Regions from separate parts of the Pseudomonas sp. ChxA genome, predicted to be linked through region 3. Evidence: predicted binding sites of a transcription regulator. Region 3 holds the regulator's gene; each other region holds the start of a gene.
The links. The regulator FliA, encoded in region 3, starts transcription of late flagellar genes. The targets are predictions, from matches to a motif close to CTAAAGTTTNNNNNNNNNNNGCCGNTAA.
Positions count from the first base shown of each region.

Region 1: P5706_RS14800 (methyl-accepting chemotaxis protein) is a predicted target of FliA. The motif match lies at 2,611-2,638, and genes of this name have one in related genera.
Region 2: P5706_RS00450 (methyl-accepting chemotaxis protein) is a predicted target of FliA. The motif match lies at 2,802-2,829, and genes of this name have one in related genera.

Region 1 is NZ_JARPMK010000001.1:3,328,933-3,337,064, forward strand. Features, by position in the region: gene P5706_RS14795 (ketopantoate reductase family protein) at 1-975, shown strand, start outside; gene P5706_RS14800 (methyl-accepting chemotaxis protein) at 1,000-2,493, opposite strand; gene P5706_RS14805 (TonB-dependent siderophore receptor) at 2,678-4,840, opposite strand; gene P5706_RS14810 (alpha/beta fold hydrolase) at 5,000-6,019, opposite strand; gene P5706_RS14815 (PIG-L deacetylase family protein) at 6,159-6,920, opposite strand; gene P5706_RS14820 (glycosyltransferase family 2 protein) at 7,098-7,757, opposite strand; gene P5706_RS14825 (SAM-dependent methyltransferase) at 7,754-8,132, opposite strand, start outside.
Region 2 is NZ_JARPMK010000001.1:90,562-98,693, reverse strand. Features, by position in the region: gene P5706_RS00460 (amino acid adenylation domain-containing protein) at 1-292, shown strand, start outside; gene P5706_RS00455 (SRPBCC family protein) at 311-769, shown strand; gene P5706_RS00450 (methyl-accepting chemotaxis protein) at 808-2,688, opposite strand; gene P5706_RS00445 (sigma-70 family RNA polymerase sigma factor) at 2,968-3,483, shown strand; gene P5706_RS00440 (FecR domain-containing protein) at 3,489-4,463, shown strand; gene P5706_RS00435 (TonB-dependent siderophore receptor) at 4,558-7,053, shown strand; rRNA gene rrf (5S ribosomal RNA) at 7,234-7,349, opposite strand; rRNA gene rrf (5S ribosomal RNA) at 7,459-7,574, opposite strand; rRNA gene P5706_RS00420 (23S ribosomal RNA) at 7,731-8,132, opposite strand, start outside.
Region 3 is NZ_JARPMK010000001.1:2,078,994-2,087,125, reverse strand. Features, by position in the region: gene P5706_RS09325 (chemotaxis protein CheA) at 1-1,271, opposite strand, end outside; gene P5706_RS09320 (protein phosphatase CheZ) at 1,283-2,071, opposite strand; gene P5706_RS09315 (chemotaxis response regulator CheY) at 2,090-2,464, opposite strand; gene fliA (RNA polymerase sigma factor FliA) at 2,633-3,373, opposite strand; gene fleN (flagellar synthesis regulator FleN) at 3,370-4,203, opposite strand; gene flhF (flagellar biosynthesis GTPase FlhF) at 4,309-5,625, opposite strand; gene flhA (flagellar biosynthesis protein FlhA) at 5,637-7,751, opposite strand.

The DNA of each region.
Region 1 (8,132 bases), 1.2 Mb from region 3:
GTCACAGTCGTAGGTGCTGGAGCAATCGGTGGTTTCCTGGCGTGCAAACTGTTCGCCGCCGGCCACGATGTCAGCGTGGTCGCGCGGGGCGAAACACTCGCCGCCATTGGCGAGCATGGGCTGAAACTGCACACGGGCGATGAGGTGTTGGTTGCCCCGCTGAAAGCGACCTGCGCACCTGAAGAGCTTGGCATTCAGGACATGGTCATCTTTGCCGTCAAGGCGCCGGCATTGCCCAGCGTGGTGGAACAGGCCAAGGCGCTGATTGGCCCGCAAACCCTGATTATTCCTGCACTCAACGGCTTGCCCTGGTGGTATTTCCTGCAGTCGGCAGACGTTTTGGCGAGTATGCGTCTTGAGGCTGTCGACCCCGGTGGCGTGATAGAAAAGGCTGTGCCCGTTGCCGCCGTTGTCGGTTGCGTTGTATTTGCCTCATGTACGGTGCTGAGTCCCGGTGTAATCAAGCACATGTCCGGAAGCCGAATGGTGTTCGGCGAGCCGGCCGGTGGTAATAGCGCGCGCGTAGATGCCACCACTGAGGCTTTTCGTGACGCAGGTTTTGATGCACACGCCCACGCCAATGTGCGCGAAGAAATATGGTTGAAGCTGCTGGGCAATGCCTGCTTTAACCCGGTCAGCCTGTTGGTGGGTTGCGCGACCGATGAACTGATCGACGACCCATGCCTGCACGCCCTGTTCATCGGCATGATGGATGAGTTGCTGGATTTGGGACGCACACTGGGCATCGCGCCGCAGATTGATTCCGCGCAACGCATTGCGATCACCCGCAAGCTCGGCAAGGTGAAAACCTCGATGCTGCAAGACGTTGAGGGGCATAAACCGGTGGAGATCGAGGCCATCCTTGGCACGCTTGTCTCAGTGGCTGATCGCGTCGGAGTGCCGATACCTCGCACGCGTACCGTGTATGCCTTGGCGCGTATGCGCGCGAAAAACCTGGGGATTTTGCCAGCCTGAGCCATCCTCACGTTGAGGCTGTTTTCAGGGGTGAAACCTGCGCCCCAACGCATCCAGCCTGACCGCAATCGGCGGCAACTGCTCACTGCTGCGCGCCAGGGTTTCCACATCATCCGCGGTGCTTTGCGCAATGTTCTGCACTGACTGCAGGCGCCCGACAATCTCCTGGTTGGCCGACGTCTGTTCGCGGGTGGTAATCACGATTCGCCCGTTCAGCTCGTCGATATGCGCGATGTCAGCGCCCACGGCCTGCAACATGTCCACCGCCAGTTGGCTGTCCTCCACGCAGCGCGCTACACCTGCCTGGCTGTCGTGCATGGCTTCGACGGCTTGGCGGCTGCCGTGTTGCAGGCCTTCGATGATCTGTTTGATTTCCTGGGTGGAGACGGCGGTGCGTTGCGCCAGGCTGCGGACCTCGTCGGCGACCACCGCAAAGCCTCGGCCTTGCTCGCCGGCGCGGGCGGCTTCGATAGCGGCGTTGAGCGCCAGCAGGTTGGTCTGGTTAGCGATGCTGCTGATCACTTCGAGTACCGAGCCGATCTGTTCGGCCTGGGTGGCCAGGCCTTGTACGGTTTGGTTGGTGCCGTCGATGCGTGAGGCCAGTTGGGTGATTTCATGTTGGGCACGGCCGACGCTTTGCTGGCCGCGCACGATCTGTTCGCGGGCCTGGCCTGCGTGTTCCACTGCGTGCTCGACGTGCTGGGTGATATGGGCGGTGGCGTCTTCCATGCGCTGCATGGAGCCGGTCATCTGGTTGATTTCCGCCAACTGATGGCGTGCGCCGGTTTCCAGGGTGCCGCTGGCGCTGGCCAACGCCTGGCCAAGTTGGCCGAGACCGTGGGAGTCACGGGTAACGCCATCGATCAGGTGGGTGAGCTGTTGCAGGAAATGGTCGAAACGCTTGGCCAGGGACACGTGCGTTTTGCCTTCACTATGGGCAGTTTCTACCGTGAGCTGGGACGTCACGGCGAGCATTTTTTCCAGCATTTCCTGGCTTTCGACAGCCTCGGCCTGGCTATGAATGGCGAGGTAGAGCAGGGCGATGGTCTCCATCACGACGTAAAAGGCGTGCACGAACACCATGTTCCAGCCGCCATGATGGTCCATCACAAATACCGGGAAACCTTGATGCTGCAATGCGTGAAACACAACGTGGTGGACGGCGATGGTCACCGCTGCGACGAGGATCGGCAGCCAGTCGCGGTAAAACGTCAGCACCGCCAGCAGCGCGAAAATCCCGAAGTGCGCTTCGATCAAGCCCTGCGCCTGGTTGATATGCAGCGCGGCCATGACCATCAGGCCGGCGCCGAGCAAACAGCGCATTAATCGGGTGCCACCGAGGGCGCGATAGAGCAGCGTAAGCACCACACTGGCGCCACCACCGACGATCACGGCTTGCAGCCAAGTGTCGTGCCAGAAGGCCAGGCCCAGGGAGAATAAAAACATCAGCCAGATCAACGCCAGCATGATGCGGTCGGCTTTGCGGTAGTGCTCCAGGAAGCGGGCGCGTGCGGGCATTCACTCTTACTCCATGTGGTCGAGCCAGGAACAAAGCATGCGGCGTGCCACGATGGGCCGCCGGTAAAAAGCAAAGCAGGTATCAGGTTTTTTTGCCGGTTCAGGTGTAACAAACCGTTATCGGCAGTGAGTAGGAAGACTTAAGAACGGCCGCCCGAGCGGGCGACCGAAGATACAAGCAGGATCAGAAGCTATATTTGGCGGTCACCATCATATTGCGCGGTGCGCCGTAGGAATCACCGCCGTAGCTCACGGAGTTGGAGATGGACTTGTAATACGTGCGATCAAAGATGTTGTTGGCATTGAGCTGCAGGTCCAGATGCTGGTTGACCTTGTAGCCAGCCATCAGGTCGGTCACGGCATAGGCGCCTTGCTTGAGGCGGTAAGTGCTGCCGTCGGCGACCTGGAAGTCGTTATACAGGCGGCTCTGCCAGGAGATGTTGCCGCCCACGCGGAGGTTTTCCAGTGCGCCCTGCAAGTGGTAGCTAGTGGTCAGTTTGAACAGGTGTTCGGGAACGTCGGTGTCGAACTGTTTGTTAACATTTTGCGGGTTGGCGTCATCCTTGATGGTGTGGGTGCGTGCATAGGTGTAGCCGCCGCCAACCTGCCAATTGGGGGTCAATGCGCCCTGCAGTTCCATGTCGATACCCTGGCTGCGAATCTCGCCTGAGGCTACCGCGCAGGATGCCTGCGGGCAGTTCGGTACCACGACCGCCACGGCACGGTTTTCCTGGTCTACACGAAACAGCGCGACGCTCGCATTTAATGCGCCGCCCAGGTATTCGCCCTTGATACCGACCTCATAGTTCTTGCCGACAATCGGCTTGAGCGGTGTGCCGGAGCTGTCCTTGTCACTCTGCGGGGTAAAGATGTCGCTGTAGCTGACATACACCGAGTGATGATCGTCCAGGTCGTAGATAAGACCGGCATAGCGGGTGAGGTTGCGCGTGACATGGTAATCGCCATCGTTGCTGCCATGGGCATCGTAGTCATACCAGTCCAGACGGGCGCCGAGGATCAGCTTCAACGGGTCGGCGAGGCTCAGGCGTGTGGTGAGGTAGACACCGTCCTGGGTGGTGACATCGCGGTCGTTGGTGGTGTGGACGAAGTCCGGTTTGCCCGCCGTCAGCGGCCAGTTCAAGTTGTACGGGCTGTAGTTGTGGGTGGTCATGTCATAGATGCGGCGGCTGGCGCCGACCACCAATTCATGGGTCCGCCCGAAGGCCTGGAAGGGGCCGCTGGCGAAGGCGTCGACGCCGGCCTGGTTTTCATCGTAAGAGGCCTGGTAAACCGTGCGCGCCAGGGTGTTGTTGACCCAGCGCGACTGGTAGGAGCCCGAAAAGAGCGCATCCTGTTCTGCGTAGTTGGCGTTGATCTGCAGTTTCCAGTCGTTGGCCAGGCGCTGACGTAGTTCGGCAAACACTGTGTTGATTTCCTGGTCCTTGTTCTCCCATGGGGTCCCTGGGTTGTAGGAGCGCGGCAGGTTCAAGTGATGGCCGTCCTGGCCGACCATCGAAGAACCCCAGAAGTAATTGGTCTTGTCCTTTTGGTTCGAGAAACCGAGGGTCAGGGTGGTGTCTTCGCTGAGGTCTGCCTCGGTGACGGCATAGAACAAGCCGTGGTCTTCCTTGGCTTTATCGATAAACCCATTGGCGTCACGGTAAGAGGTCACAACCCGGCCGCGCCAAGTGCCACTGTCATTGAGTGGGCTGGAGGCATCCAGCTCGCCACGGTAGTCATCCCAGCTGCCGGCGGCGCCGGTGAGGGTGACCTTCTGCTCGTCGAGTGGTCGCTTGCGTATCAGGTTGATGGCCGCCGAAGGGTTGCCGGCGCCGGTCACCAAACCGGTGGCACCGCGCACGATTTCGACGCGGTCGAACATTGCCAGGTTTGGCTGGGCGCCGACTGAAACGCCGTTATAGCCAGTGGGGATGCCGTCATACATCAGGTTGTCGATGTCGAAACCCCGTGAGGTATAGGCTTCTCGGCCAGGGCCACTGGAGAAGTTCAGGAACAGACCCGGCGTGGCTTTTACCACGTCGTTGATGCTGGTCATCGCCTGGTCGTCCATCCGCTGACGGGTAATCACCGTGACCGCTTGCGGGGTTTCACGCAGGGTAAGCGGCAGTTTGGTCGCGGTTGCCATCGAGCCGGTGGTGTAGGACTGGCTGCCTTCAGTCGTCGCACCGAGGACTTGCTCGGTGTTGATCTGCGTCGCACCCAGCTCAACCACCTCTGGCGGCTGTTGCGCGTCGGCGGCGAAGGCCGCAGGTGAGGTGGCAAGACAAACCGCCAACGCCATCAAACTGGGTGTAAATGCTTTGCCAACATGAAGTTGCACAGACATGAAACGGAGTCTCCCCTGAACGCCGTCCCTGGCGAATAATAAATCTGTTGATAATTATTCGCATTAGTGTGGCAGATCAGGCTGAAGCAAAAAAGCCTTTGGGGAGAGATAGTTAACAAAAATTTCACATTTTCCAGGGTGGCACATGGCTAGACCCCGTCACAGCTGGTCAGCGTCTATCACGGCCTTGGCAAACGCCGCCGGCGCTTCTTGCGGCAGGTTATGGCCGATGCCGCCGTTCACCAGACGGAACTGGTATTTGCCGGTAAAGCGTTTGGCGTAGTCCTCGGGTAATGGATGCGGCGCACCGTTGGCGTCGCCTTCAAGCGTGATGGTCGGCACGCCAATGCTCGGCGACTGCGCGAGTGTTTGCTCCAGCGCAGCGTATTGCCCTTCGCCCTGCACCAGGCCCAGGCGCCAGCGATAGTTAAATACGGTGATGGCCACGTGATCGGGGTTGTCCAGGCCTTTGGCGCTGCGCTCGAAGGTGGCCTCGTCAAAGGCCCATTTCGGTGAGGCGGTCTGCCAGATCAGCTTGGCAAAGTCGTGGGTGTTTTTCTGGTAACCGGCGGCGCCGCGTTCGGTGGCGAAGTAGAACTGGTACCACCACTGCAATTCCGCTTTGGGTGGCAGCGGGTTTTTGCCGGCGGCCTGGTTACCGATCAGGTAGCCACTGACCGACACCAACGCCTTGACCCGCTCCGGCCACAGCGCCGAGACGATATCTGCTGAGCGCGCGCCCCAATCATAACCTCCCAGTACCGCTTGCTGGACCTTCAGCGCGTCCATGAAATCGATCACGTCCTGGGCCAGCGCCGCCGGTTCACCATTGCGTAAGGTTTTATCCGACAGAAAACGCGTATCGCCATACCCACGCGCATACGGGATCAGCACGCGGTAGCCTTTGGCGGCCAACAGCGGGGCGACGTTGGCGTAGCTGTCGATATCGTAGGGCCAGCCATGCAACAGGATCACTACCTGGCCATTGGCCGGGCCGACCTCGGCGTAGGCCACATCCAGCAGGCCGGCCTTGATGTGCTTGAGCGTCCCGAACGCCGATTGATGCTGCGGTGCCGGGGTTTGCGGTTCAGGCATTTCGGCATGGGCCATGCCCATGGCCGCGAATGGCAACAGGGCAAAGGCCAGGAAAAGTGGGTGGCGTTTCAACTGAGCGTGCATGGCGAGCCTCCTTGGGCTTGATGGGTGCCGGGTGCTCAGTTGAACGTCGTGCTGTATCGGCTGTGTTTCAGAAATGGGCGCGGGTTAAACACTGTGTATCGCGAAGGGTGCTGTACACAGTGCGATACATAAGCTGTCTCTAGGCAAACACGATCTCATAGGGCTCACGCATCCGCTCCAGTAACTCCTGGGCAAGCATGGGCGCCAAACCGATCTCCGGGTCGCCGACCAATTGGCTGGCATACGCATGGGTGGCGTGCAGCTTGCGCGCAACGCTCCAGCTGTCCAGCCGTACCTTGCGCGCGCGATACCAGGGAATCACCGAGCCTTCGCGCACCGGCCAGTGCCAGGCCCATATCGGCAGTTCATACAGGCGCGCGCCGGTGAGCTGGCAGGCTTTGGCGCTGGCGCGGCCGACGGCGTCATGGTCGTCCTTGCCGTCGTGGCGCCAGGTGGTGAACACCACGTCACCCGCTTGCAGGTAGCGGGCAATGAACTGGCTCATGGGTTGTTCGCGGGCGGCAAGGGCGTCGTCGCAAAAGCCGCCGCGAATCCACTTCAGGCTGTGCAGCGGCATGCCCAGGCGCCGCAGCGCCTCGGCGCTTTCCTGCGGCCGGATCACACTCAGGCGGCTTGCCGGCCAAGCATTCGAGCCTGGGTGGCTGGCGCTGCCATCGGTGATCGAGATCAGTTGCAGCGGGTGGTCGAGGGTGCTGAGCAGTTGCAATAAACCGCCACACGCCAGCACCTCATCGCCGGGGTGAGGCGCGATGACCACTACGCGCGCACCGCGTGGCACCAGGGAGGAGGGCTTGATAAAGGGGATTTGCGCCAACTGCGGGGCACTGTTCCAGATTTGCGCAGGGCCGCGACGGCCCTCGCTTAATGAGGCAGATTTCATCGGTGTCACGTCCTTGTCAAATGATGCCGGGTCGTACCCCGTTGACGGGACGACGCTCTTGTACTCAGCACAGGCTCCGCTGCGATGAACTGCGGCCATCCAACCCTGGATGACCAGCAAGGCGATTTCAGCATAGTCAAGGATTCGGCGTTTTTACATCTTGCAAGGTCGAAATATTCAGGTGGCCTGCATCAAGCTCTTCAAATAATCACCAAAACCGCCTTGAGCGCGGCAGTCCAGGCGCGCACTTGTAATCACCTGGGGCGTGTGGCTCCAGGCGATGGAAGCGCCGCAGCGCTCCAGGTTGCGCACCAGTTGCACATCTTCGTGGCAGGCCAATGGCTCGAAGCCGCCTGCCTGCACATACGCCGCGGCACTCACGCCCAGGTTGGCACCGTGAATATGTCGATGGCCGTCGCGGGCTTCGTAGGCTTGGGTGTAGCGGATCTGCGCCGCTGCGTCGAAGCCTTCGCTCCAGGCATCCACTGTTACCGTGCCGCACACGGCATCGGCGCCCAAGGCCAGTTGCGCCACCAGCCAATCGGGGGCGACACGGCTGTCGGCGTCGGTGCACGAAATCCAGCGCGCGCCCTGGTTCAACAAATGCCGCGCACCCACCCCACGCACGTGCCCGACATTACGTGCTTGCACTTGTAGACACTGCACCGGATACGCCTGGGCAATCGCCGCGCTGCCATCGCTGCAGCTGTCGAGCACGGCCAGGATCTGCACAGGTTCGCCGAGCAAACCTGGGTGGCTGGCGGCAATCATCGCGGCTTTGAGGCATTCGCCCAACAGCGCTTCTTCGTTATGCACCGGGATCAGAATGCCGATCATCGCAAGCCCTCATGGGTGGCGACCGAGGTGCCGTCACGGCTCCACAGGTCGAGTAGAAAGTCACTGTCGTGATGTTGGACGAGGTGGGCCATGCCCAGGCGTTGCGCGAGCATTTCGTGCACCTGTTCGGCCGTTTGCGGGCAACCGTCGATGTGCGGGCGCCAGTGGCAGGCGAGCAGTTGGCCGTTGTCGGTCAGTGCCTTGAGGGCGCAGTCGATCAGGCGCTGTAAATCGTCGGCGTCAAGGTAGTAGCAAAGCTCGCTCAACACGATCAGTTCGAATTGGCCGTACGGCCATTCCTGGGGTAAACGGCTTTGATGCACCTGGGCGTGGGCAAACCCCAGCAAGCGGGCTTGCGCCAGCGCCACGGCAGCG
Region 2 (8,132 bases), 2.0 Mb from region 3:
CTTGAGCTGGGACCATTACCTGGATGCATTCAGCCAGGCCGGCCATGTTTTCGAACGGGTGAACGTCGCGCAGTGGCAAGAGAGGCTGCCAACGGTGGGGCCGGACAACGCGCTGTTTGGCGTACTGGGTTTTTACCTGGATGACCTCGCGGAAGACATCAGCGACGTCTCGATGATTAGTCACGACAACGCACGCCTGGGTGTGGCAGCGATGGGCGAACAGTACCCGCGCAAAGACCCTGCGCTGTTGCGCAAAGGCTGCGACCACCTCAAGGCCATTGGCTTTCTCTGACCTGCTTCAGGACTCCTTATGAAACCGCTGCAACCCGATACATTGATCCGTAACCCGAATGGCGCACCGCTGGTAGCGTCTGTTGACGTCGCGTGCGATGCCGCTCGCCTGTGGAGTGTGGTGGGAAACTTTGCAGGCTTTGATGCCTTCATTCCTGCCCTGTCGCACATCGAAATGACGGGAACCGGCGTAGGCGCATTACGCAGCAAATTTTTCCATGATGGGCACCGCGTCGTTGAGCAACTCAACAGCCGTGACGACGCAGCGATGTGCATGACGTGGACCACGCTCTACAACACCTTGGGTGTCGCGCGCTTATGGGCCGCAATGCGTGTTGAGGCGCTTGGAGCCAAACAGGCCAGGGCGACCTGGACGCTGATTGGCGAGCCGGTCGATACAACGCAGGCGGAGTTTGAGCAGTTTGCGCAGGCTTTCGCCGACAGCGCCTTGGAGAATGTGCGCCGGATGTTCGACTGATCAGCAGGAGCGAGAAGCCTCGCTCCTGCCAAGCCGGATCAGATCTTGAAGCTGTCGACCAGTTGCTTCAATCGACTGGCCTGCTGCGAGAGCGCATCGCAGTCCTTGAGCGTTTCGTTGAGGTTGACGACACCTTGCTGGTTCAACAGGTTGATCTGATTGATATCAACGTTGAGGGTTTCAACCACGGCGGTCTGCTCTTCGGTAGCCGCCGCAACCGATTGGTTCATGCCGTCGATCTCGACGATGCGCTGCGTCACGCTGACCAGACGCTCACCCGCCTGGTTGGCCACTTCAACGCTTTCTTCGCTGGAGACCTGGCTGGCGTTCATGGTGGTCACCGCTTCACGCGAGCCCACTTGCAGCGAAGTGATCATCTTGTGGATCTCTTCGGCCGATTCCTGGGTACGGTGCGCCAGGTTGCGCACTTCGTCGGCCACTACAGCAAACCCGCGCCCGGCTTCACCGGCACGCGCAGCCTCGATCGCCGCGTTGAGCGCCAGCAAGTTGGTTTGCTGGGAGATGCCTTTGATCACATCAAGGATGTGCCCAATGTTATCGGTGCTGGCGTTCAGGGTTTCGATCTGCGTGCAGGACAAGCTGATCTTTTGCGACAGTTCCGACATGGCCAGGATGGTTTGCTCCACCACCTTGCGCCCGTCATCCGCTTGCTCGCTGGCACCGCTGGCATGCTGCGACGCATCGGCTGCGTTGCGGGCGATTTCCTGGGTGGCGGCGCCCAGTTCGTTGATGGCGGCTGCCACACTGTTGGTGCGCGCGCTTTGCTCGTCTGAGCCGATGATAGAAGCGTTGGAGGACGCCATGACGCGCTGGGACAGGTCGTGCACCTGACGCGTAGCCGAAGACACTTCGGAGATAGAAGCGTGGATACGTTCGACGAACTGGTTGAACGCACTGCCCACTTCGCCGAACTCATCTTTGCTGGTCACGTCCAGGCGGCGGGTCAAATCGCCTTCGCCCTGGGCGATGTCCTGCATGGCCACGCCCATGGTGGTCAGCGGGCGCAACAGCACTTGAATCAGCAGGCTGAGCAGTACGGCGATGGCCACTACGGCGATCAACATGGCGATCAGTGCCGATGTACGGAATTTACTCAGTGGAGCGTAGGCTTTGTCTTTGTCGATCGACAGGCCAATGTACCAATCCGCCCCCGGCAAACCGCTGATCGGGGTAAATGACAGAATACGGTCCTGGCCGTTGAGCACAACGTCCTGGCTGACCTTCTCGATACGCAGGCTGGTGCCAGGGTAGATATCCTTGAGGTTCTTCATCACTTGGTCCTGGTCGGGACTGACGATGACCTGGCCATCGGCGCTGACCAGGAACGCATGGCCAATACCGCCGAAATCCACCGAGTTGATGATTTTCACCAGCGTTTGCAGACTCAGGTCACCGCCCACTACACCGAGCAGTTCGCCGTTCTTTTTGACCGGCAGGGCAATGGTCACGATTTGCCCGCCAACGGCCGCCATATATGGCGGAGTCAGCATGGTTTTATCGGCGGCTACTGCTTGCTTGTACCAAGGGCGCTGACGAGGGTCGTAATCGTCGGGCATCTTGGCGTCAGGGCGCTGGGTGAATACACCGTTGGTTTGGCCGACATAGGTGAACTGGAAGTTCGAGGTGAACGCGGGTTGGTCGACCAGCCCCGGCAGGTCGGCAGCGCTGCCTTGGTGAGCAACGTTTTGCGCCAGGCTTTCGAGGACCAGGATGCGGCCACTGAGCCAATTCTGCACGCTGCTGGCCGTGAGTTCGCCCGACTGTTGGATAGACGACTCAAGGTTTTGTGTGATGGTGCTGCGCTGCAGGTAATCGTTGTAGAGGGTAAATAGCGCGAAGGCCAGAACCACGACGCCTGACGCGGCCAGTAGAATTTTATGACTGAACTTGAGATTCATTTCATCGACTTCTTTTGCCAAAGGGGGGTGAGCGTGCCGAGTGGAACATTCCATGTAACGGGATAGGCGGACTCTACGGCCGCTCTATTTCGGTGCACGCATGGCTCGTCAGGCTTTCGGCCACGCCAAGAGAAATCTTAGAAGTTTGTGAGAAGCATCCTTATTTTGAGTAGGAAACCGACCAGCGGTAGACGCTCAGGGTTCGGCGTTGCAAATTTTTCCTGCCTCCCCGACAATGCGACTAATTATCATTTGTAACGTTTGGCCAGGCCTGTGTGAATGCCCTCTACTGACTACATTGCGTGCGAAAGTGTTGTACACACGCTTTACAGCACCCACCACAACTGGCTCAACACCTGGCTGCGCAGTCGCTTGGGCAATGCCGCCGATGCTGCGGACCTGGCGCAGGATACGTTCGTGCGCCTGCTGCAAAAAACCGAACGCTTTGAGCTCAAGGCGCCGCGTGCTTTTTTGCGCACCATTGCCCGGGGCCTGGTGATTGATCATTGGCGCCGCGAAGAAATCCAACGGGCCTACCTGGAGTCCATCGCCCACTTGCCGCAAGCGCTGGCACCCAGCGCCGAAGCGCGTGCGTTGGTGTTGGAGCTACTGGAGGACGTCGCCCGTCTATTGGACGGGTTAAAGCCCAAGGTGCGTAAGGCATTTTTACTGGCGCAGTGCGATGGCCTGACTCACCACCAGATCTCACAGCAGATGGGCGTGTCGCTGCGCTCGGTAGAGCGGTACATCGCTGAAGGGCTGTATCACTGTTATGTCCTGCGCTATGAAACCTGACGCCCATGGATAACACCGCGCGCTCCGGGCCAGACCCGCAGGTGGTCAAACAGGCGATCAGTTGGGCGCTACGCCTGCGTAACAACCGTGCGAATGAGCGCTTGCATGCGCAATGTGAGCATTGGCGTGAAGCTCACCATGACCATGAATTGGCTTGGCAACGGGTACAGGCGTTACAACGGGAATTGAACAGCCAGATGGCGGCGATTCCTGGGGCGCATGCGGCACTGGAAAACGTCGCACAAGGCTTGGGCCGACGACGGGCACTGAAGGTATTGTCTGGTGTTGTGTTGGTCGGGTCGGCGGCGTGGATAAGCCGGGACATGACCGGCTGGCAGCGTTGGACGTCCGATTTCGCGACCGCTACCGGCGAGCGGCGCAGCGTGCAATTACCCGACGGCACACGCCTGCAACTCAACACCGACAGTGCGGTGAACCTCGCCTTCAATGCGCAGCAGCGCCTGATCACCTTGCTGCGCGGGGAAATTCTGGTGACCTGCGGCTCGCCCTGTTCAGAGCCTTTGCTGGTACACACTCGACACGGCTTGCTCGAAGGCATCGATGGGCACTTTAGCGTGCGCCAAGACAACGATTGCACACGCTTGAGCGTGGTCAGCGGCAATGTAGCTATCCATTCACCGCATACGGCCGATGGCTTGGCGACGCAAGTACACACAGGGGAAACCTATCTGATCAGCCAGACGCACGCCGCGCTGTCTGCGCCGCTGACCATGGACATGGGCGCCTGGGCCGATGGGCTGATTGTGACGCGAGACATGCGCCTGGCTGACTTTGTGTCGGAAGTGGGGCGCTACCGCCAGGGTTACCTGGGCTGTGCGGCGGCTATCGGCGACTTGCGGCTATCAGGGGTTTTCCGCTTGGAAGACACCGACAAGTTGCTGGCGATCGTTGCGCAAACACTGCCCGTTCAAGTGCGCTATCGCACACGTTGGTGGGTGAGCCTGGAACGTCTGGCCTGACTTTTTTCAGGTTTTTTTGGCGGCTTTTTTCCGGGAGTCCGGCTTAGACAGTAAGCCTCTTTATCTGCCTTACTGGCCTCTACGGACCTTGATCATGACTGTGCGTTTTCTCAACGATTCACCAGACTCCTCCTACCCTCTTTTGGCCAAGGCCATACGCGTAGCATTACTGTCGACGGCAATGGGCATGGGCGCGGTTCCGCTGGTTGGCATGGCTGCGCAAGCGGGCAGCGAGCGCATTCATCAGCGCTACGACATCCCTGCCGGCTCGCTGAGCGACGCGCTCAATCAGTTCGCCCGCCAGGCGGGTATTACGCTTGCCAGCACGCCAGCGCAGACTCAGGGCCTGGAGTCGCCAGGGCTGCGCGGTGAGTACTCCGCTGAGCAGGGCCTGAATCATCTGCTTGATGGCTCGGGATTGCAGGCTGCGTCACAGGACGGCACCAGCTTCGTCTTGCAGTCGCTGCCGCATAACAGCACGCTGACGTTGCCCACCACCGACATCAAAGGCTTCGCCCTGGGTAATGCGCTGGGCAGCATGGACGGCTACAACGCGACGCACAGCCAGATCGCAACGAAGACCAGTGCCGCACTGCTGGAAACCTCGCAAACCGTCTCCGTAGTGACGCGTGAGCAGATGGACGACCAGGGCTCTCAGACCGTGGCACAAGCCATGCGTTACACCCCTGGCGTGCTGACCAACCCCTATGGCGCAACCCATCGCTATGACTATGTGGCGATGCGCGGCTTCAACGATGGCTCGGTCGACAACATCTACCTGGATGGCTTGAAGTCCATGGGGGACAGCGGTACTTACAGCACCATGCAGGTGGACCCGTACTTTCTTGAACGCGTGGACATTCTTAAGGGGCCGTCTTCTGTGCTGTACGGGCGCAGCTCGCCTGGAGGTCTGGTTGCACTGACCAGTAAGAAGCCGCTGTACGAGCCCTACCATCAAGTGCAAGCGACAGTCGGCAGCAACGGGCAACGCGGGATGGGTTTTGATCTCAGCGGGCCGGTGGACGATGACAAGCGCGTTGCCTATCGGCTGACCGGGCTGGCGGATAAGTCCGACACACAATTCGACCATGCCAAAGAAAAACGCTACGCACTGGCGCCGACAGTGAGCATCGACTTTACCGAAGACACTTCGCTGACGCTGCAAGCCTATTTGCAGCACGACCCTGAGGGTGGTTATCACGGTGGTATGCCGGCGGACGGCGCACTGCACCAGCGCAATGGCCAGCGTATCTCCAATCACTTTTTCGAAGGCGAGCCGGGGGTAGATGGGTACAAGCGTGACCAGCAGTCGTTTGGCTATCAGTTCGAACATCGCTTCAACGATGTATTTACTGCGCGACAAAACTTCCGCTATCTCGACTCCAAGGTGAAGCTGGACCAGGTGTATGCCTATGGCTGGACCACACCAACCAGCAATGAGCTGAACCGCTATTACTCCGGCGGTGATGAAAAGCTGCATGCGTTCATTATCGACAATATGCTGCAGGCGGAATTTTTTACCGGAGCAACCAAACATACGGTGCTGATGGGCGCGGATTATCAGCGGCGTAAAACAGTGGTGGACTGGACCAGTGGTTCACTGCAACCGATCAACGCGTTTAACCCGGTCTATGGCAATTCGGCGATCAGCAATGCCAACCTGACCAGTTATCTGCGACGACTGGAGCAGACAGGCGTTTATCTTCAAGACCTGATTGAAATGGATAAATGGCGATTCTCCCTGGGACTGCGCCAGGACTGGGTAGAGACGTCGGATGAAAACCGCATCGCTGAAGCGGGTCGACCTGTGGGTACGCAGATCAGCGACAAACGTACCAAACTGACGGGTCGGGCGGGGGCGTTGTACCTGTTTGATAACGGCGTGGCGCCGTATGTCAGCTACTCGGAGTCTTTCAACCCGAACTCCTATTCCGACAGTGCGGGTAACCCGCTGGCACCGACTAACGGGACACAGTGGGAGGCGGGTTTGAAATATCAACCGCCAGGAACCGACAACCTGTTTACCGCATCGTGGTTTCGCATCGACCAGGAGAACCTGGCCACCAAGTTGCCGCAGGAAAACTTCTATCGTGCTGTAGGCGCTGTCCGTTCCCAGGGGCTGGAGCTGGAAGCCCATGTGCAACTGACCGATAACCTGAAGCTTCTAGGCAGCTATACCTTTACCGACATCAAATACTCCAAGTCGATGGTGAGTACTTTAAGCTCCGCCGACAATCTGATCGAAAACAAAGGCAACTCGCCAACCCAGGCGCCTCGGCATATGGCGTCGGTATGGGCGGACTACAAATTTAATAGCACAGCCCTGGACGGCTTGCGACTTGGCGCTGGGGTGCGATATGTGGGGTACAGCTGGGCGGACGCCGAGAACACCATGAAGGTGCCCGCCTACACGTTGTTTGACGCTTCAGTAGGGTACGACCTGGGCAAGGTCGGCTTGAAGGGTGTGGATGTAAGGCTCAATGCCAACAACCTGACCAACGAGAGCTATGTGGCTTCGTGTGCCAGCTTGAACTTCTGCTACCTGGGCGAAGAGCGTAATGTCAGTGCGACGGTCAGCTATCAGTTCTGATCCGTTATAGCTTCTGACAAGCCGGCACCTGATTACAGGTGCCGGCTTTTTTGTGGGTGTCGTCAGGTGCCTTTGTCCGGCCCAGATGTATACGTGGGCGGTCTGCAGCCAGGGCATTATTATCCCCCCTAAACGACAAAACCCCTGTCTGCGTTAGCAGACAGGGGTTTTGGAATTTAATCTTGACGATGACCTACTCTCACATGGGGAAACCCCACACTACCATCGGCGATGCATCGTTTCACTGCTGAGTTCGGGATGGGATCAGGTGGTTCCAATGCTCTATGGTCGTCAAGAAATTCTGTGTACCAGTCCGTTGCGCTTGCAACGTGCCGGTGAAATTCATGGACTTCTACATAAACAAAACCCCTGATTGCGTTAGCAATCAGGGGTTTCGGAATTTAATCTTGACGATGACCTACTCTCACATGGGGAAACCCCACACTACCATCGGCGATGCATCGTTTCACTACTGAGTTCGGGATGGGATCAGGTGGTTCCAATGCTCTATGGTCGTCAAGAAATTCGGGTACTGAGTCGTAGCCAGTCGGCTTCGCTTCAGCAAATTGGGTATGTGATAGCTTTCGGTGTTTTGTGAGCGTCGAACTTTCGGTTCATCTCGTCTTCACACACCGCAATCTGATGCTCTCTCGAGAAACAAATTGCTTGGGTGTTATATGGTCAAGCCTCACGGGCAATTAGTATTGGTTAGCTCAACGCCTCACAGCGCTTACACACCCAACCTATCAACGTCGTAGTCTTCGACGGCCCTTCAGGGGACTCAAGGTCCCAGTGAGATCTCATCTTGAGGCTAGTTTCCCGCTTAGATGCTTTCAGCGGTTATCTATTCCGAACATAGCTACCCGGCAATGCCACTGGCGTGACAACCGGAACACCAGAGGTTCGTCCACTCCGGTCCTCTCGTACTAGGAGCAGCCCCTCTCAAATCTCAAACGTCCACGGCAGATAGGGACCGAACTGTCTCACGACGTTCTAAACCCAGCTCGCGTACCACTTTAAATGGCGAACAGCCATACCCTTGGGACCGGCTTCAGCCCCAGGATGTGATGAGCCGACAT
Region 3 (8,132 bases):
CGGCCGAAGACTTTCTTGATCGGCTGCATGCGCGTTTTCATCACGGCGGTCTGCAAGTCAGCGGTAACCACGTCGAGGTTCGACACGGCCTTTTGCATGGCTTCGTCGCCGCTGTTCAGGCCCAGGCGCACCAGGCGGTTACGCACCAGCACCAGTTCGCCGACCATGTTCATGATGTCGTCCAGGCGCGCGGTATCAACCCGCACGGTGGTTTCGGCTTCACTCGCAGGTTTTTCCGCTACCGGCGCCGCTGCGGCACGCGCAGGTGCGGCAGCCGGTGCCGGTGCAGGCTTGGCAGCCACAGGCGCGGCGGCTTTGGCCGGCGCAGGTTTGGCGGCCATCGGCGTGGCGGTCGCCGCGGCGGCCGGGGCCACTTCGGAGAACTTGCCTTTGCCGTGCAACTCGTCCAGCAGCGCTTCGAATTCGTGATCGGAGATCAGGCCGTCAGCGCCAGGCTCAACGCTGGCAGGCGCGGCGCTGGCAGCAGGTGCGGCCGCGATGGCGGCGACTTCCGGCAAGGCTTCGGCGGCAAACGTGCCCTTGCCATGCAGTTGGTCGAGCAGTGCTTCGAATTCGTCGTCGGTTATGTCAGTGCTTGTAGACGCGGCAGGCGCGACAGGCGCTGCCGACTCAGCAGCAACTGCCACGGCGTCCGGCGCAAACTGGCCTTTACCGTGCAACTGGTCGAGCAGCGATTCGAATTCTGCGTCGGTAATGTCTTCGCTGGTCGGCACGGCAGGCGCAGCCACCGCTTGCGGTGCTTCAGCTTCGGCCTTCACCGCGCTCAGGGAGTTGAGCAGCTGTTCGAACTCGCTGTCGGTCACATCCGGCTCGGCTTCAACCACAGGCTCAGGCGCGGCGACCGGCGCAACCGAGGTATCGGCAGGTTCGGCCAGGCGTGCCAGCGCAGCCAACAGCTCCGGCGTGGCAGCCGTGATTGGCGCACGTTCGCGCACCTCACTGAACATGCCGTTGACCGCATCCAATGCTTCGAGAATCACGTCCATCAGTTCCGAGTCGACGTGGCGCTCACCCTTGCGCAGGATGTCGAACACGTTCTCGGCGATGTGACAGCACTCCACCAGCTCATGGAGCTGGAGGAAGCCGGCGCCCCCTTTTACAGTGTGAAAACCGCGAAAAATTGCATTGAGCAGGTTCGCATCATCCGGTCGGCTTTCCAGCTCGACCAGTTGTTCGGACAGTTGCTCTAAAATTTCGCCGGCCTCTACAAGGAAATCCTGAAGGATTTCTTCATCGGCGCCGAAGCTCATGTGGGTGCTCCTTAGAAGCCTAAACTGGATAACAGGTCATCTACGTCATCCTGACCTGACACAACGTCTTCACGTTTATCGGCATGAATCTGCGGACCTTCACCCTTGGCGAGATGTTTTTGTGGATCTTTTTCCGAGAGGATCGCTGCGCGGTCATGTTCGATGCCGGCAAAACGGTCGACTTGGCCGGCCATCAGCACCAATTTGAGCAAGTTGCTTTCCACTTCGGTGACCAGTTGGGTCACGCGCTTGATCACTTGACCGGTGAGGTCCTGGTAATCCTGGGCCAGCAGAATGTCATTGAGGTTGCTGGCCACCGTGCGGTTTTCCTGTTCGCTGCGCGACAGAAAGCCGTCGACCCGACGCGCCAATTCACGAAACTCCTCAGCCCCCACTTCCCGGCGCATGAAACGGCCCCAGTCAACGCTGAGCGCGTGTGCTTCGGTGGCCATGCCATTGACCAGCGGCGTGGCGTTTTCCACCAGGTCCATGGTGCGGTTGGCCGCCGCCTCAGTCAGCCTGACCACATAGGACAGGCGTTCGGTGGCATCAGTGATCTGCGAAATTTCTTCGGCCTGGGGCATGTGCGGATCAATCTGGAAATTGACGATTGCACTGTGCAGCTCGCGTGTGAGCTTGCCCACTTCCTGATACAGGCCGCGGTCACGGGTCTGGTTAAGCTCATGGATCAACTGCACCGCGTCGCCGAAGTGGCCTTTTTCAAGGCTTTCGACCAACTGGTGAGCATGTTTTTTCAGGGTCGACTCAAAGTCTCCCTGTGACGTTTCTTTATGCTCCATAGCTCCCCCGTGGTGACATCAGCCGTGGATGCGTTCGAAGATTTTTTCGATCTTCTCTTTCAAGGCCAACGCAGTGAATGGCTTGACCACGTAACCGTTAACCCCGGCTTGGGCGGCTTCGATGATCTGTTCACGCTTGGCTTCGGCGGTCACCATCAACACAGGCAAGCTGCGCAGTTTTTCATCGGCGCGCACGTGACGCAGCAAGTCGATACCGGTCATGCCCGGCATGTTCCAGTCGGTTACCAGAAAGTCGATGCTCCCGCTGTTGAGGATCGGAATCGCCGTCAGGCCGTCATCCGCCTCGACCGTGTTGGTGAACCCAAGGTCACGCAACAGGTTTTTTATGATCCGCCGCATCGTTGAGAAGTCATCAACGATGAGGATTTTCATGTTCTTGTCCAATTCGACCTCCAAGCAGTCTTAAACGCGCCCAGCACCTGGACGCGCCATTTCAATCAACAGGCGTTACACAAAAAGGACTGCCCAGGGCACCACGGCACACACCCGCAAAAGCATCAAGCCTTCGCGGTAGCGTCTGCAGTGTCCCCACACTGCCTGTCAGCGCGCGCGCCACTCTCCCAATCGCCCCCGCAAGCGGGCTGCGCACTGGCTATGCAGCTGGCTGACACGCGATTCGCTGACCCCCAGGACCTCACCGATTTCCTTGAGGTTCAGCTCTTCGTCGTAGTACAGCGCCAACACCAGTCGCTCACGCTCCGGCAAATTGGCAATCGCTTCCGCCAACGCCCCCTGGAAACGTTCGTCTTCCAGGTCACGCGACGGTTCGAGATGTGCACTCGCGCCGTCCTCGTGCAGCCCTTCATGTTCGCCGTCCTGCAAAAGGTCGTCGAAACTGAACAGGCGGCTGCCCAAGGTATCGTTCAAAATCCCGTAGTAATCGTCGAGACTCAATTGGAGTTCGGCCGCAACTTCATGATCTTTAGCGTCACGACCGGTTTTTGCTTCAATTGCGCGAATTGCGTCACTGACCATGCGCGTATTGCGGTGTACCGAACGCGGCGCCCAATCCCCTTTACGCACTTCATCGAGCATCGCACCCCGTATACGGATACCCGCATACGTCTCGAAACTCGCGCCCTTGCTCGCGTCGTATTTGGTCGACACTTCGAGCAGGCCGATCATGCCGGCCTGGATCAAATCCTCAACCTGCACACTGGCAGGCAGGCGTGCCAACAAGTGATAGGCAATGCGCTTGACCAAAGGCGCATAGCGCTCGATCAGTTCGCCCTGGCTGTCACGTGCCGACTTTTTGTAAAGGTTGTAGCCGCTGGATGTCATAGCACCGGTCCTGCGCTCGTCTGATGCACCAATCGCTCGACGAAAAACTCCAGATGCCCCCGCGGGTTGGCAGGCAACGGCCAAGTATCGACCTTCTGGGCAATAGCCTTGAACGCCAGTGCGCACTTCGAACGAGGGAACGCTTCATAGACTGCACGCTGCTTTTGCACAGCCTTGCGCACACACTCGTCATAGGGAACTGCGCCCACGTATTGTAAGGCGACATCGAGGAAGCGATCCGTGACCTTGGTCAACTTGGCGAACAGATTCCGCCCTTCCTGCGGGCTTTGAGCCATGTTGGCCAGCACGCGGAAGCGGTTCATGCCGTAGTCACGGTTAAGCAGCTTGATCAGGGCATAGGCGTCGGTGATGGAGGTGGGTTCGTCGCACACCACCAGCAGCACTTCCTGGGCTGCGCGCACGAAGCTGACCACGGACTCGCCGATCCCGGCGGCGGTGTCGATCACCAGCACGTCGAGGTTGTCGCCGATGTCGCTGAACGCCTGGATCAGGCCGGCATGCTGCGCCGGGCTCAGGTGCACCATGCTCTGGGTGCCTGAGGCAGCCGGCACGATGCGAATGCCACCGGGGCCTTGCAACAGCACATCGCGCAGCTCACAGCGGCCTTCGATCACATCGGCCAGGGTGTGTTTGGGTGTCAGCCCCAGCAGAACGTCGACGTTCGCCAGGCCCAGGTCAGCATCCAGCAGCATGACGCGACGGCCAAGCTCTGCCAGGGCCAGGGACAAATTCACTGACACGTTAGTTTTCCCGACGCCACCTTTGCCGCCGGTCACCGCGATCACCTGTACGGGATGCATGCTGCCCATTTTATTTCTTTACCTTGTCTTGCTTAGACGCAGGCTACATGGCTTGGCCGCGTGAATCGCTTGCAGACCATCGATGTAGATACATTTCACGGTGTTCATCCTGCCTCACCCCACCCGTTTAGCCGGGTTGTGGTAAAGGTCGGCGAACATATCGGCCATCGCTTCCTCGCTAGGCTCTTCTTGCATTTGCACGCTGACAGCACGGCTGACCAACTGATGACGGCGCGGCAGATGTAAATCATCCGGGATCCGCGGCCCGTCGGTCAGGTAGGCAACCGGTAACTCATGACTGATCGCCAGGCTCAACACCTCGCCCAGGCTCGCGGTTTCGTCGAGCTTGGTGAGGATGCAACCGGCCAGGCCACAGCGTTTGTAGCTGTGGTAGGCAGCGGTAAGAACCTGTTTCTGGCTGGTGGTTGCAAGCACCAGGTAATTTTTCGACTTGATGCCACGCCCGGCCAGGCTTTCGAGCTGCATGCGCAGTGCCGGGTCGCTGGCCTGCAGGCCGGCCGTGTCGATCAACACCACGCGCTTGCGCAGCAGTGGGTCGAGCGCATTGGCCAGGGACTGGCCCGGGTCCACGTGGGTCACGGTCACATTGAGGATACGGCCCAAGGTCTTGAGCTGCTCCTGGGCGCCGATGCGATAGCTGTCCATGCTCACCAGCGCGATGTTCTGCGCGCCGTACTTGAGCACATAACGCGCGGCCAGTTTGGCCAGGGTGGTGGTCTTGCCCATGCCGGCGGGGCCGACCATGGCAATCACACCGCCCTCTTCCAGCGGTTCGATTTCCGGCGTGGCGATCATGCGCGCCAGGTGCGCCAGCAACATGCGCCAGGCTTGGCGTGGTTCTTCGACTTCAGCCGTCAGTGCGAGCAAATCGCGCGACAACGGGCCGGACAGGCCGATGCGTTGCAGGCGGCGCCAGAGGTTGGCCTGGTGCGGTTTGCTGCCTTGCAGTTGCGTCCACGCCAGTGAGCCCAGCTGGACTTCGAGCAGCTCACGCAGGCCATTGAGTTCAAAACGCATCGAGTCGAGCGCGCGCTGGTCGACAGCGGCGGCCTGGGCTGGCGCTGCAGGACGTGGCGGTTCTTTGAAGGTCGGTTCTACCAGCGGCTCTGCGGCGGTCAGCGGCAGGCCGGCGAACAACTGGCGATTGGTGCTGGCATCGCTGTCGCCACGCATGCTCAATTCAGCCTGGGCCGAGACAATGCGCGAGGCGGTCTTGCGCAGCTCGTCTTCGAGTTCCATGTTCGGCACGCGCGGCGCCAGCGCCGACGGGGTGTAATCCAGGGCAGCCGTCAGCTCGACACCGCCGGCAATGCGACGGTTTCCAATAATCGCGGCATCGGCGCCCAGCTCATCACGTACCAGTTTCATGGCCTGACGCATATCGGCGGCGAAAAAACGCTTAACTTGCATAACCCACTACCTCAGCCGTTGGGCCCTACTGTCGCGACGATAGTCACTTGCTTGTTGTCAGGAATTTCCTGATAAGCCAAAACGTGCAAATTCGGTACTGCCAGGCGTCCAAATCGCGACAACATCGCTCGAACCGGGCCTGCCACCAGCAGAATCACCGGGTGGCCCGCCATTTCCTGACGTTGTGCGGCTTCGATCAACGAACGCTGCAGTTTCTCAGCCATGCTTGGCTCCAGCAGAACGCCCTCTTCCTGGCCAAGCCCGGCCTTCTGAATACTATTGAGCAATATTTGTTCCAACCTTGGTTCCAAGGTGATAACAGGCAGCTCAGACTCAATGCCTACAATGCTTTGCACGATGGCGCGGGACAACCCGACACGCACCGCAGCCACCAAAGCGGCAGTATCTTGACTCTTGGCGGCATTGTTGGCGATGGCCTCGGCAATGCTGCGAATGTCGCGCACCGGCACCTGTTCGGCGAGCAAGGCTTGCAGCACCTTGAGCAACTGCGACAGCGACAACACGCCGGGCACCAGTTCTTCGGCCAGTTTTGGCGAGGCTTTGGCCAGCAAACCCATCAATTGCTGGACTTCCTCGTGGCCGATCAGCTCGTGGGAGTGCTTGTAGAGGATCTGGTTGAGGTGGGTGGCGACCACGGTGCTGGCGTCCACCACGGTGTAACCGAGCGATTGTGCCTGGCTGCGCTGGCTGACTTCGATCCATACCGCTTCCAGGCCAAAAGCCGGATCTTTGGCGGTAATGCCATTGAGCGTGCCGAACACTTGGCCGGGGTTGATCGCTAGCTCGCGGTCCGGGTAAATCTCGGCTTCGGCGAGGATCACGCCCATCAGGGTCAGGCGGTAGGCGCTGGGGGCCAAATCAAGGTTGTCGCGGATGTGCACGGTGGGCATCAAGAAGCCCAGGTCCTGGGACAGCTTCTTGCGCACACCCTTGATCCGCGCCAGCAATTGGCCGCCCTGGTTGCGGTCCACCAGCGGAATCAGGCGGTAGCCGACTTCCAGGCCGATCATGTCGATCGGGGTTACGTCATCCCAGCCCAGCTCCTTGGTTTCCTGGGCGCGCGCCGGCGATGGCAGCAAGTCTTGCTGGCGGGCGATTTCCTGCTGGGCCTGGACCTTGACCGCATTTTGCTTGCGCCAGAACAGGTAGGCACCACCGGCGGCCATGGCCGCCATGCTCAGGAACGACACGTGCGGCATGCCCGGCACGATGCCCATGATCGCCATGATACCGGCGGCCACGGCCAGCGCCTTGGGCGAGGCGAACATCTGGCGGCTGATCTGCTTGCCCATGTCTTCGGAGCCCGAAGCGCGGGTAACCATGATGGCCGCTGCTGTGGATAACAACAGTGATGGCAATTGCGCCACTAAACCGTCACCGATGGTCAGCAAGGCGTAGACCTTGCCTGCATCGCCGAAGGTCATGCCGTGCTGGAAGATCCCGACCGCCATGCCGCCGATCAGGTTGATAAACAGAATCAGCAGGCCGGCGATGGCGTCACCGCGCACGAATTTACTCGCGCCGTCCATGGAGCCATAAAATTCGGCTTCCTGGGCGACTTCCAAGCGGCGGGATTTGGCTTGGTTCTGGTCAATCAGGCCGGCGTTGAGGTCGGCGTCGATCGCCATTTGCTTGCCGGGCATGGCGTCGAGGGTAAACCGCGCGCTCACCTCGGAAATCCGCCCGGCGCCCTTGGTCACCACCACGAAGTTGATGATCATCAAAATCGCGAACACCACGATACCGACCACGTAGTTACCGCCGATCACCACCTCACCGAAAGCCTGGATCACCTTACCGGCGGCGGCGTGGCCGTCCTGGCCGTGGAGCATCACCACCCGCGTGGATGCCACGTTCAGCGCCAGGCGCAGCAGGGTCGCGATCAGCAAAATGGTCGGGAATACCGCGAAATCCAGCGGCCGCAAGGCATACACGCAGACCAGCAGCACCACCACCGACAGCGCAATGTTGAAGGTAAAAAACACGTCGAGCAGGAACGGCGGCATTGGCAACATCATCATTGCCAGCATCACCAGCAACAACAACGGCACACCCAGGTTGCCCCGCGACAAATCAGTCAGGGTGCCACGGGCCGTGTTGAGCATTTGAGAGCGATCTACCACCGGTATTCCTCGTGTTCCTTGAAGCAAAGTTTTGACGCTGGAGGGCGTCCTGGAGGCGGTATTGCAAGAAGCCTTCCAACTTTGGTTTCAGGGCGACGATCGTCGAGTGGCCACCGGTTCAACTGTGGGAGCTGGATGATGATCGTGTGATCGTTCCCAGTGTGGGAGCTGGCTTGCCTGCGATTGCGGTGGGTCAGGCACTGAAGGGCCAGCTGTGAGTCAGCCATCGCAGGCAAGCCAGCTCCCACAGTTGGATGGGTGCCTAGGAACCGGGCTCCCTAGTCTGCGTACACCGCTGCAAATGCAGTGGTCGGGCGTCGCGGTCCGGTTTCTGATCGTTCCCACGCTCTGCGTGGGAATGCA